One region of the Marinomonas sp. 15G6-16 genome, then DNA from elsewhere that is predicted to be linked to it. Evidence: riboswitches for the same ligand, from Rfam matches in the RefSeq annotation. Region 1 holds a riboswitch; the other holds the start of a gene.
What was found. Region 1 has a riboswitch for FMN ahead of AC0L46_RS13260 (6,7-dimethyl-8-ribityllumazine synthase). Riboswitches for the same ligand answer to the same signal wherever they lie in the genome.
Positions count from the first base shown of each region.

Region 2: another riboswitch for FMN. It lies ahead of AC0L46_RS07870 (DMT family transporter); the one in region 1 lies ahead of AC0L46_RS13260 (6,7-dimethyl-8-ribityllumazine synthase).

Region 1 covers NZ_CM147916.1:2,770,222-2,776,781, reverse strand. The annotation lists gene cobW (cobalamin biosynthesis protein CobW) at 1-431, opposite strand, end outside; gene cobM (precorrin-4 C(11)-methyltransferase) at 434-1,225, opposite strand; gene cobJ (precorrin-3B C(17)-methyltransferase) at 1,259-2,035, opposite strand; gene AC0L46_RS13265 (MliC family protein) at 2,155-2,520, opposite strand; FMN riboswitch at 2,769-2,941, shown strand; gene AC0L46_RS13260 (6,7-dimethyl-8-ribityllumazine synthase) at 3,059-3,550, shown strand; gene AC0L46_RS13255 (methyl-accepting chemotaxis protein) at 3,867-5,360, shown strand; gene AC0L46_RS13250 (leucine-rich repeat domain-containing protein) at 5,515-6,560, opposite strand, start outside.
Region 2 covers NZ_CM147916.1:1,616,456-1,623,015, forward strand. The annotation lists gene AC0L46_RS07865 (MFS transporter) at 1-653, opposite strand, end outside; gene AC0L46_RS07870 (DMT family transporter) at 1,104-2,039, opposite strand; FMN riboswitch at 2,187-2,364, opposite strand; gene rarD (EamA family transporter RarD) at 2,518-3,435, shown strand; gene AC0L46_RS07880 (ATP-grasp domain-containing protein) at 3,548-4,354, shown strand; gene AC0L46_RS07885 (hypothetical protein) at 4,373-4,825, opposite strand; gene AC0L46_RS07890 (DNA-3-methyladenine glycosylase I) at 5,004-5,612, shown strand; gene AC0L46_RS07895 (hypothetical protein) at 5,649-6,230, opposite strand; gene AC0L46_RS07900 (alanine/glycine:cation symporter family protein) at 6,340-6,560, opposite strand, start outside.

The DNA.
Region 1 (6,560 bases):
GCGCCATCAACAACCGTGATCACCGCATCCACTGTGCAATGTTCTTTAATGCCCGGCCAATTAAAGGCTTGCACCAAAGGCTTAGGCAAGGCCAAACCGCTGGTTTCAATTAAGATGTGGTCAATGTCGTCACGACGCGCCACCAGCTGTTCCATCACAGGTAAAAACTCTTCTTCTACCGTGCAACAAATACAACCGTTCGCCAGCTCATAAAAGCCATCGTCACTGCGTTGGCCGCTTTCTTGCTCGTCATCACAATCCAAAGGACAAGAACGAAGCAATTCTGAATCTATGTCCAGTTCACCAAATTCATTCACAATGACCGCAATGCGTTTGCCTGCGGCTTGCTTTAGCACATTCGACAATAAGGTGGTTTTACCGCTTCCTAAAAAGCCAGTGACAATCGTTGTTGGAATTTTATTAAGTTGCATGATTAACCCTGCTCTTTGGAGTTTTTGTTTTTAGGTTTATGTATTTTTCTGAAGATATGCGCTTGCCCTTTATCGTATAAATAAGAGTCGGCGAAATCGTCGGTATCCAGTACTTTCCCGACCAGAATCAAGCTGGTGCGAGTGAATTTTTTCTCACGGACTTTGGCAACGATGTCCGCCAAGGTGCCAACCACATAATCTTGATCTGGCCAGCTGGTTCGATAACACACTGCCACAGGGCAATCTTCGCCATAATGAGGAATCAGTTCTTCAACGATTTTATGAATACGTGTGATGCCTAAATGAATGGCCAGCGTCGCGCCACTTTGTGCCAACGCGGGCAAACACTCTCGTTCTGGAAACGGAGTTTTGCCTTCATAGCGCGTCATAATGACGGTTTGTGATACGCCCGACAATGTCAGTTCTTTTTTCAATAAGGCCGCGGACGCTGCCACGGCGCTGACTCCTGGAATTACTTCATAGTCGATATCGAGTGCTTCCAAGCGACGAATCTGTTCGCCAATAGCACCATATAAAGCCGGATCGCCAGACTGTAAACGCGCAATGTCTTTGCCTTCTTTCGCGGCTTGTTCGATGACAGCGGTGGTTTCCTCTAGATTCATTTCAGCCGTATCGTAAATGGCTTCCGCCGAGCCACGAACACTGTCAATCACTTGCGTTGGAATCAAAGAACCCGCGTATAAAATGACCGCGCAACGTTCGATGGTTTTCACGGCTTTCACTGTCATTAAGTCAGGATCACCCGGCCCTGCGCCAATAAAATAGACTGTCATGTATTATTACTCATTCAGTGTGCGATGGATTTCCTAGAGTTTTTTCGAATAGCCGCGAGGTGTGTAAATCCATTCTTTCTCGCCGTTTACTATGTGTTTGGTATCAGAATTCCCCACGCTTACCATGGTAAACATGTCCACGTCTTTGGCGTCTAATTCTCCCAGCGTCGTGAAAGTAATGTCTTCTTCTGGTCTGGTTAATTGACGGCCAATCATCACAGGCGTGCTTGCAGGACGATATTGCAACAAGACATCACGGGCGTGATTCAATTGCCAGTCGCGCTTTTTAGAAACAGGATTATAAAAAGACACAACAAAATCGCCCATACCACAAGCATGAAGGCGTTTGTCTATGGTTTCCCAAGGGGTTAATAAATCCGATAGAGAGATCGTACAGAAATCGTGGCCCAACATAGCACCGACTCGGCTTGCGCCCGCTTGCATCGCGGAAATACCTGGGATCACTTCAATCTCGACATCGAGCCATTCTGGGTGACTTTCTTTGCCTTGAAGTTGTAAATCTAAGAGTTCAAACACCAAGGTCGCCATAGCATAAATGCCAATATCGCCACTAGAAATAAGCGCCGTATTTTTACCTTGTGCTGCAAGCGTAAGTGCTAAACGCGCTCGACCGATTTCTTCGCCTAACGGCAAATCGTGGAAGGTTTTTCCGTCACTTAATTCACCCAGCAACTCTAAATAGTAACCATAAGCGACCCAGTCACTGCAGGCCGTTAATGCTTTTGTTGCATTCGGCGCAACCAAACCTAGATCACCGGGCCCCATGCCCATTACAAATAACTTGCTCATTCATTCTCTACATATAACAGAGCGCAACCTGCGCGAATGGCGTTATTGTACACGGAATGGAGGCTTAACGAGATGAAAAGGCTGGAATTTAAAGTGAGAGATGTTCAGGTAAAAGCAGATTAAGAATCAACATGCAGCAAAAGGCATTGAATCTCTTTTGCGCTTTTTGTGCTTAACACGGTTTTTTCACTTTGAATGACAAAGGACAAAGACTCTCCTAGGAAAGAAGATCCTGACGCACTCACAGCATGATTCAGTAAGTGTGTTTCATTTTTCCATGTTAATTCTGCTTGATCACCATGAAAGTAGACATTCAGCAGCTTATCATCACAGGAATAAACAGCAGCGTTTGTTTGCACCACATCTTCAATCTCATAAACTTCCTCCTCAATAACCTTCTCGTTATTAACGGAAGAACAAGCTACTACAGCAAGCGCCATAAAGGTAATCAGTGTGCTGCGCAAAAATAAAATAAGCGACGTCATAATGTAGTACTCCTTGCTGGCATTAACCCTTTATTCCATATAATACATTTAAGCATAAATGGCTGCTTTATCTATCTTACATCGACGATACTTTTGAAATGTGTATTGTATCAGTAGGAATGAGTAACTTTTTGTTGCAGCCTTAGCCTATCTCAAACGCTTCCTAAATTTCATCACATTTACTCCTTATCTTGCTTTGACACAAGACAACAAATAAAAGTATATTCAGCCCATCGGAAAAATTCCGATTTCGTTCTCGGGGCGGGGTGAAACTCCCCACCGGCGGTAAAGATAATACGTAAACGTAGCATCTAAGCCCGCGAGCGCCTTTTAGCATTTTTATATAGAAGTGCTTTTAGGGTCAGCAGATCTGGTGAGACTCCAGAGCCGACGGTTATAGTCCGGATGATAGAGAGCGTGTCAGACAAAACCTCTAGCAGAGTCGTATTCTTACGTCACTGTATTAAGGTATGCCATTTACATGGTGTTTTTGCCTGCCCGTTCGCCCTGATTCACCTTATATTTATAGGATTTTAAAATGAATCAGAGCTCAACGAATCACATTGATTTCACACCAGCAACAAAACGTATTGCGATACTTCACGCCGCTTGGCATGAAGAGATCGTATTGAATTGCGTTAACAGTTTCAAAGATGAGTTAATTTCTCGCGGATACGATGCATCACTTATTGATGTCATTCCTGTACCCGGTGCTTATGAAATTCCTCTACAAGCAAAGCTATTAGCAAAAAGCGGTCAATATGCCGCCATTGCTGGCAGCGCATTGGTTGTCGATGGCGGAATATATCGACATGATTTTGTCGCGCAAACAGTTTGTAATGCTCTTATGCAAGTGCAGTTAGAAACTGAAGTACCGGTTTTAACCGCTGTACTGACGCCTCATAATTTCCATGAACATGATGAGCATAAAGATTACTTTAGTCGTCATTTTGTGAAAAAAGGGGCCGAGCTTGCTAATGCATGCGATCAAGCGATTCGCTTAACAGAAAGTGCAAAAGCCTTAGGCTAAAGCCAACTTAGCCCTAAATTAAAGCTCTGTGCATAGCCTATGCTCAGGGCTTTTTTATTTTCTTATTCTCTTCTTATGCGCCCTTCCATTAAATACTCTAAGCGATATTACCGACAGAACATCTGAGTGTCATAGACTCACTTGATTAAAAAAATTATTGTAATACTTATTGTTTTAATCAAAAGTTTAAAACACACTTCTATAAAATAAAGTACGAAAGCAGCTGCATAGAAAGGTTGTCATAAAATACAAGTATACATTTTATTACAATCATGCATGATTGATCTGACCAAATAGACAGAAAGGCAACTTGTCCATGAACGCAACACAAAAAACCTTGAAGAACGACCTCTTTATATATCGACTATTGATGAGCCAGGCTCCAATTTTGCTTATCAGCGGGATGCTAGGAGAAAAGCTTTTCTCTTTTACGCTTGTGGCTGCCGCCATTATCGTGGTTGCAACTCAACTTTTTTATAGCTTATTTAAAGGCACTATCGGCTTCTCCATTGCGGCCGGTGTCATCATTATGTTGGTGTCATCCTTCCTCATTCAAAGCCAATTAGGCTTAATTGAGATGCACTTTCATATCTTTAACTCTATGGTCATGCTGCTCATTTATCAGAAGTGGCAACCTATTCTTGCTGCATTAGTCACAACGGCTCTCTACCACATTGGTTTCATGTTTGTACAAATGGCAGAGGTTCATATTGGAGACATGCCGATTATGGTGTTTTCAGGTCACCACAGTTTAGGCTTAATGATCGTCCACTGTATTTTCGCTATCGCAGAAGCAAGCTTACTTATGTACATGGCACATCTTATGACAAAGCAATCCGCTGCCAACGTCAAAATTGCCAATACAATTGAGCAGATTTCCAAAAAGAATGATCTTTCTTTAAGAATCGATAAACCGACTTCGGATGGAGAGATCGCACTTAACAACTTATTAGAAAAGCTATCTAATCTGTTTTCAGATTACCAACGCATCGCTTTGTCTTTAGTTCAGTCAAGTAAGCACATCAGCCAAATCACAACTGAAGTTAACTCAAGTGTCGATACCAGTAAGCAACGCTCGGACGACACAGTTACTGCTTCTGAGGCGGTTGCCCAATCTATGCAACATATTTCTCAAAAGAGCTCTGATTCCGCTGAAATTGTTAGTTACTTAGAAAAGGACACGCTGAAAGACAGCGAACAAGCACTCACAATTGTAAATGATATGGAATTGCTGGCTAAAGACACGGCTTCTATTGCTGAATCCTTACAGGCATTGAACTCTGATGTTGACTCCATTACTCAACTCCTTGAGTCCATTAGAAGCATCTCAGAGCAAACTAACCTATTGGCTCTGAACGCCGCCATTGAAGCTGCAAGAGCGGGAGAAACCGGACGAGGCTTTGCCGTTGTAGCAGATGAAGTACGAGCACTTGCTCAGCGCTCTAGTGATTCTACGGATGAGATCGAAAAAGTCCTTGAAAACCTTAATAACAGCGTGAGCAAAACCGTTAGCTCCATGACCTCTGGACAAGAAAAAACCCACGTAAATATGGAGCATACGTTAAGTATTTCAGAAGGACTTAATAAAAGAGCTCAGGATGTCAGCCAAATTGCTCAATCCAGCCAAGACATTGCGCACAGTACGTTGGAGCAAGAACAGGTTATTCAATCCATTAATAACAAGGTTCACCAAAACGCCCAAGCAATTCTTCAATTGGTTGATTTAATGGAGCGTCTAACGAAAAGCAGTGAAGAGATTTTCCAAGTCACAGCAGAATACCAAGACAAAGCCACGCTTTTTAAAGTCTAACGGGTTAACTAAAAAAATAGAAAAAACTGTTTAACAGCAAAAACATTTAAAGTGTTATTAAGCCTGCGGCCGTCGTTAAAAAACGATACCGCAGGCTTAATTTTTTTGGTGTTTCACTTCAGAACTCAATATAGCTCTTTTCCGTTTAATCTTATTAATTCAAACGACGCAAACTCAACTCTTTATATTTAGCACTCGTTTTATCACTTTCGACACACAAACTCAGCATATCATCAATAAAAAAGCCAAACGCTCGCTGCTCTATTACCTCAATCCCTTTTTGCTGATCTAGCGACAAATTGCCATATTTAGAAGCAGCGCCAAAGTCACCGAATAATACGTGTCCCTTTTCATTGATTAATATATTGTGAGCATACAAGTCGCCATGACTGACCTTGCATTTATTAAAATGCAGTACTAAATCATCAACTTGTTCAATGATATGAGCAATCTTTTCAATTGAAAAAGAGAGATCGTCAGCAAATGTATCTCGTGTACAAGAGACCAAACTAGGCGGCATGCCTAAATTAAAATAATCTTCGGGAATGAGTTCCATTACTAAAGAAGCTCGCCCCTCGTCTGACACTTTTGCTAATGGTTTTACTAAATTGTGATGATTGCCAACAGCTAGGCAAGCATCCAACTCATCTTCTGGATAACCATCGCTTGTCACTTCTCCTTTAAAAACTTTGACCGCAACCTTATCAGGAAAAGCAAACTCATTACGCTCCCAAGTCGCTATAGAGATTACTCCTGAAGCGCCTTGCCCCAATACTTGATGTAAGTTGAGGTCGCAGAACTGAACTGTTTTAAACTCTTCATGAGCATCTCGCTGACTACAAAAAGGGTTTCCAGAAAAGGCCAACCAAGCCAAGCGTGGAAGACTTAAAAGCTGATCAGGAAAAGCTTTAAGCTGATTCGCTGAAAGTCGAATTAACTCCAATTTCTGGCAGTTAACGAGAGATGTAGGAAGCGAGGTTAGACGATTTCCAGCTAATGCTAATTTTTGCAAACGAGTTAAACGACCACAATCCTCTGGCAATGCTTCGATCTGATTATCCGTCAAAATCAACCAGCGAGTTTGATCTGGCAAGGATGCCGATGACAGATGTGAAATTTGATTGGTTTTAAAGCCTATCATTTCTAGGCTTTCACATTCACCTAACACACTCGGCAATTCTGTAAAACGATTATTTGAGC
Region 2 (6,560 bases), 1.2 Mb from region 1:
ACATTCAGCATTTGACGTAAAAAACTGCCTTGATTGGCACTCACAGGCGCAATATCCAATACCGAGTTCTTACGCAGCAATACAAATAGCACAACGCCCATCAAAGAGATCAACACACCGTGACTAAAAAACAACTCATGCATGCCATAATTATCTAGCGTCCATTTACCCACGCCACCACTTACTGCGAAAGCCACTCCAAAAAAGGTTCCCCATAATCCCATGGTTAAAGATCGATGCTTGTCCGAACTTAACTTGGCAATTAACGTCGGTGCAGAAACCACCACGCCCAGTTGAGAAAAACCTTCTAAAATCCGCGTAATAAAGATCAATTCAAAAGGCGGCAATGTCGCTTGGACAAAAGACAAAATACCGCCTAAAAACAACGCACCCATTAATACTTTCAAATAACCCACTCGGCTCGCAATCAGGCCGCCAAATACGCCAAATACTAAACCAGCCACACCCACAACAGACAAAGCAGCGCCTGTTAATGTTGCTCCCGTTTGATAATGCTGTAGCAAAGCGTCATAAGAAATAGAGAACTTGGCAAATTGCATGGCGGCAGAAACACCCGCAATCCAAAGAAATATAACGGGAATAAACTGTGTTTTTATTTCAGGAGTGTGTGTTTTAAGGGTCTCAGATGGCATTTATTTTCCTTATCGAAAGCGTCCATATTAAAAAAACAAAAGAAGCAATCCTTCTAATCTTGATCTTTTGGGCAGAAATAGGCGCGCTATTCTAAATCAAAGTCGCCGCTTTAGGGGATAGGAAAGGAGAAAATATAAAGAATAGCTCAAGGAAGGTGCGAATAAGTCTTCTGAGCTTCAGTCTTATCAGAGAAACGGTCTATCAAGGCAAGAGTGAGCAGGAATGTTAATACCTTTCAATCACTCTTAACGCAGAGAGGCCGCTTCTCTGAAAGACCCGAAGGGCGTGAGCTAAACACTTTTTATTCTTTGTTAAGCTTCTTGCCAATATATTCATATTGGACTGTGAAGCTTGCCTCGAATAATAAAGGTTTATCCACACGCTGAAGCCAGTGGACTTGTTCGTACCTTCCTTAGCGTAAATCACATTAAGCTATTCAACTGAGCTGATTAGGACTGATGAGTCACTACCGTAAGATCGGACTTTCGAAGCTCTTTAAAGCGCAATCCGATGTTGCCAAAGATAAGCAGGAAACCACCGATAATTTGGTAGAAGGTTAAATCCAAATCTAAGAAGTACCAGTTAATCGCCGCAGCGAAAACAGGGAAAGACAACTCGGCTAACGTCGCCAATTGCGCAGGCACTGTTTTCAGCCCTTGATAATAGAACCACATGCCAATAAAGCCGCTTAGCAAAGCCATGGCAACCACTAGGCTCAGATCGACAGATTCCATTGCCGTTAAGCTGTTCGTCTGCGCCAGCGCTAAAGGCAATAATACCAACAGGCCTGCGACAAAGCGGCCAGACATAATCGCATTAGCAGGTATGTTTTGATGCGATAAGTACTTCCCACATACCGTTGCCGCGCCCCATGCAAAAACAGCAATTAAGGTATATCCATAGCCTTTGAAAATGCTCATGTTATCACTAGAGTAATGCCATTGAGCCTCTCCTAAGGTGCGTAAATCTGGCCACATCATCACAAAACTACCAAATAAAATCACCACAGCCCAACGTAAAAATTGACCTTCAATGCGCTCTTTCAAGAACCAATAAGCCAACAAGATCGCAATCACGGGTTGTAGCTTCTGCAGCAAAATCACCACGGTTGGATTCAAATATTGAAACGCTTCGGTGAATGCCAAGGTTCCCACAGCGGAGCCAACGCCACCAATGAAAAACAAACACAGAAAGCTATTCATCGACATTTGGCGATAAACATGGCGTGCACGCCAAAGCATAGGACTAACAAATAGCACCAAAGTAAGGTGTTCAATAAGAACAATTTGCAGAGTGGAATAACCCGCGCCCAACAGTGGATAACGAATTAAAGTATCAAGCGCCCACGTAAAGCACGCGATCATGATAAAGAATGTTCCTGCCATCTTGGTTTCTCCAATAAGTAAGATGCACAGGGGTGATGAGGAATATACCAAGACACTTACATAACCAAAGCATGTAAGAAAAAACGCATAGAAAGCGCCAACAAAAATAACCATTACTCGCTAAGAGAAATGATTCTTTGTTGCTTGGTCGATCTTCTATCATCCGGACTGTAACCGTCGGCTCTGGAGTCTCACCAGATCTGCTGACCTTAGATTTTCAATTGCTATTCAATCTAAGCGCTCGCGGGCTTTTTAATGCAATACCAAAGAAGCATTTTATTAAATTACCGCCGGTGGGGAATTTCGCCCCGCCCCGAAGTTCGATTAATGTAAAAAGTAATGGACTAACTCTAAACCCATCCTCGTTTTTAGGCAATATACTCAGCCACGAGAAAGCCATTTTATGCTGCATCTTAGCTAAAAATTACTATACACTTCCGCCCTCTCATTAAGATTCTCTGAATGAAAAGGAATTTACGTGCAAACATCTTCAAGAAGTGGCGTTTTTTACGCGTTAAGCGCCTTTATTCTGTGGGCGATTACTCCCATTTACTTTAAAGAAATGTCGTTTCTTCCCGCAACAGAGATTCTTTCACATCGAATTATCTGGTCTTGTCTCATTGTCTTAGTCTTAATCCTAATACTAGGTTACGGCAAAGCACTTAAAGCCGTGGTTCAGTCGCCAAAAACCTTAATGGCTATGGCAGTTTCTACTGTGCTGATTGCAATCAACTGGGGAACATTTATTTGGGCCGTACAAAACGACCAAATGCTCAGCGCTAGCTTGGGTTACTACATTAATCCGCTCATTAGTATTTTATTGGGTGTGATCTTTTTCAAAGACAAACTAGATAGAGTCCGTAAAGCCGCGGTTCTTTTATGTTTTGGCGCAGTGGCGTTTGAGGTGATCAAATTTGGCTCTTTGCCTTGGGTTGCCTTATCTCTCGCCATCAGCTTTGGCTTTTATGGCTTAGTACGTAAAAAAGTCGCAGTGGATAGTTTCACTGGAATGGCGATTGAAACAGGAATCCTTTTACCTTTCGCACTCACTTATTTGATGTTGACGGATTCTTCCTCTGGGAACCTTTTCGACAACAGCACGACCACCAATTTATTACTTTTCGCGGCGGGCCCAGTTACCATGATTCCACTCATGTGTTTTGCGGCAGCAGCAAATCGCGTCAGCATGGTTACGCTCGGCTTTTTTCAATACATTGGTCCAACCGGCATGTTTATTTTGGCGGTATTTTTATATAACGAACCCTTAAGTATCGATAAGCTGATTACCTTTATTTTGATTTGGGCAGCTTTGGCTATGCTGGTGTTCGACTCTATTCGTCGAATGCGTAATACTCGCGCAAGAAACGCATTACAAAAAAGCCAAGAAACGCCCTAAAATCGGCTTATACAGATAAGTCGATTTTTTACGATTTTAGGTGAAATTTTTATTCCCTTTTTCCTCGCTTAAGCACACAATCGGCGCCTCTTTGGCCACTGATGCGACTTAAATGAAAATCATCTCTTTTGATGCATTAAGAACACTTCATTTACCGAATGTTCGATACATAAAACCTGAATCTATGTATGAACATTTAGATGAAATCAAACAGGCGGATTGGCTGCTTTTTCCTCAGTATTGGCAATTAAACGCCTTAATATTTGGCCTTAAAAAGCGCATATTTCCTAGCCTAGCCTCTTACATGATTGGTCATGACAAGATCGAAATGACTCGTACATTTCGGACAGTGGCGCCAGCACATCACCCTTATACTGTGATTGCAGCAAACACACCTTATGAAGCAGACAAAATCTGGGACGAAATGCCATCGCCTTTCGTGGCGAAAATCCCCCGCAGCAGCATGGGGAATGGTGTCTTCTTGATTGAAACATTAGGACAATGGCGCGATTACATCGCTCTAACAGATGTGCTTTATGTGCAGGAGTACTTACCCATCGACCGCGATATGCGCATCATTTGGGTCGGGAATAAAATCGTCAACGGATACTGGCGCTTGCAGTCGGACAATGGTTTCCACAATAACATTAGCCAAGGCGGCCAGGTAGAAGTAGCTTTGATTCCGAAAGAAGCTCAAGACTTAGTAACCTTTTTAGCGGAATCATTAGACATTAATCACGCTGGATTCGATGTCGCGATGGTCGGCTCTGTTCCTTATGTAATTGAAATCAATCGTATTTTTGGGAACCAAGGAATCAGTAGCATTCAGCACGATGTGAATAATGAGCTTCTCAATTATCTAAATGAGCAGCATGTATTATCTACTGCAGGTTTGATTGATCAGCCAAGCGGGTTTTAGGCAAGAAAGTTAGAGAAGCTACTTTTCCATAGCGGTGAGCGCTTGCCTTAAATACAAGGCAACATCACCCTGTGAGCGAGTTTTGATAGAGCACTCTTTGATGGCGATCAAATAGTCTGTGGCAAACTTTTTCTCTGAGTGGCGGTCATCTAGATATTCTATAAATCGCGACTGTTGACGGTTAAACAGCTTTTTCATCAATTTAGCTTGAGCAAGGTTTCCGCCATACAACTTAAGCAGTTTCGGATCAATCACATCATTCTCAAGGTAGCGGGCATAACCAAACAGGCCTTTATGTATGATTTCCTTGTCTTCTGGCGAGTACACAGACTCTGAACTTTCGAGCTTGCTATTAACGAAGTCCACCAACGCCAAGCAGGAGTGAATTTCATTAATAGAGGTTTTAGCCATAGCGTTCGTCATGGAAAAGAAAAAAATGACAAACAAAGCACTGTGTTTATAAATATTCAAGCCGCCTTCCTTTTTATTATTTATCACTTAGACCAAAAGCGCCTAAATGCACACCTGACACAAAGTATATTAGTACCGCCTTTTTAGCGTGTCATGTTGTGAATTATTCTTAATAAAATATCATACAAAGTACACAGAGCGCACACAATGAATCTCGTAAGCCAACGGCGTAAAAGATATGAAGCAGGAAAACAACGCATTAATTGACCAGAAAGCTCGTTGCGCATGGACAAACTCCGCACCGGATTTTCCTCGTTATCACGATGAAGAATGGGGCTTTCCTATTGCGGATGATCGGCGTTTGTTTGAAAAGCTATGCTTAGAAACCTTTCAGTCAGGTTTAAGCTGGCGCACTATCTTAAATAAACGCGAAAGCTTCCGTGAGGCATTTCAGCACTTTGATTTCCACAAAGTCGCCACTTTTGATGAGCAAAAAGTAGCAGAGCTCTTAGCCAACAAAGACATAGTACGCAACAAACGTAAAATCCTGGCGGTTATTAACAACGCGAAGTGCGCACAAGAAATGGTGAGAACAGAAGGATCGCTTGCTGCTTTTTTCTGGCGTTATGAGCCTGATGAAGGCTCGTTACCGCCACCGGAGACTCAAACTACCTGCAAAGAATCTATTGCCTTATCTAAAGCGCTAAAAAAGCTTGGATGGACTTTCGTTGGCCCAACAACACTTTACGCTTTTATGCAGTCTATGGGGTTAATAAACGACCACGCTGAACATTGTTTTATGCGAGCAAAAATAGACCAAGCCAGAAAAGCGTTTAAAAGGCCTTAACACTATGACAATCATAGTGCCTAAGAGAAACGCCTACTACAGTACGATTTCTCGACGGTAATCTTTCAGCTCAACACCTAAAAACATACTTAGTAGTACTCCGTCGTTTTCAAGCTGGTCTTCATTATTATGGTTAAGAATATTGATTCTCCGACCGTCTTCCGTCAGTAAATTCAATTCAAAGCAGGCATAGCTCAAGGCATTTTTACGCTTAATTATTTTGTTATTTATTTGCAAAGATACAATGTGCTGTAGTTTTACATTTCGATCTTTGTGGTTTTCAAACACACCTAATTTTTTATCAAAACGAGCGCGACGCAAAAACGGTTGGATTAACATAATGCCAAAAGCACCAATGGCAATACCAAACCCACCAACAAATATTGAAAGATCATAGTGAGCAGAAACAACTAACAAATACGCAGCCAGACTCGCTAAAAAGCCGCCGACAACAATATAGACAACACAAAACATCATGGCGCCAACTGTCGGTCTTAAATAGGCGTTATTTTTCGTTATAACCAGTGTATGCGAAAGAAACTTAGGGCCATCTTTAAGCAAAGTACGTGTCAAATCCACAACGTAGGAGTCATTTCCGTTTGCGTTGTTCTCTACCATTCCGCTACCTCAATCATTAAGGAATGCTCAAATGCATCTCACATAAAAAAACCCACCGAAGTGGGTTTGTTTTATATCATGTAATTACGCAGAAATCGTTATTTAAAAATTACTTGTCGTAACTCTTAATTTCACCAGATTTTACGCGGGCTACAAAAGAAGCCAATTCTTTCTTAACGATCGGCATTAGGAAGTACAAACCGATGATGTTGAAGATAGACATTGCAAAGATAGCCGCATCAGAGAAGTCGATTACCGCACCAAACTGAATAGTTGCACCAACGATTACGAAGAAGCAGAACATCAATTTAAACGCTAGCTCAACTTTTT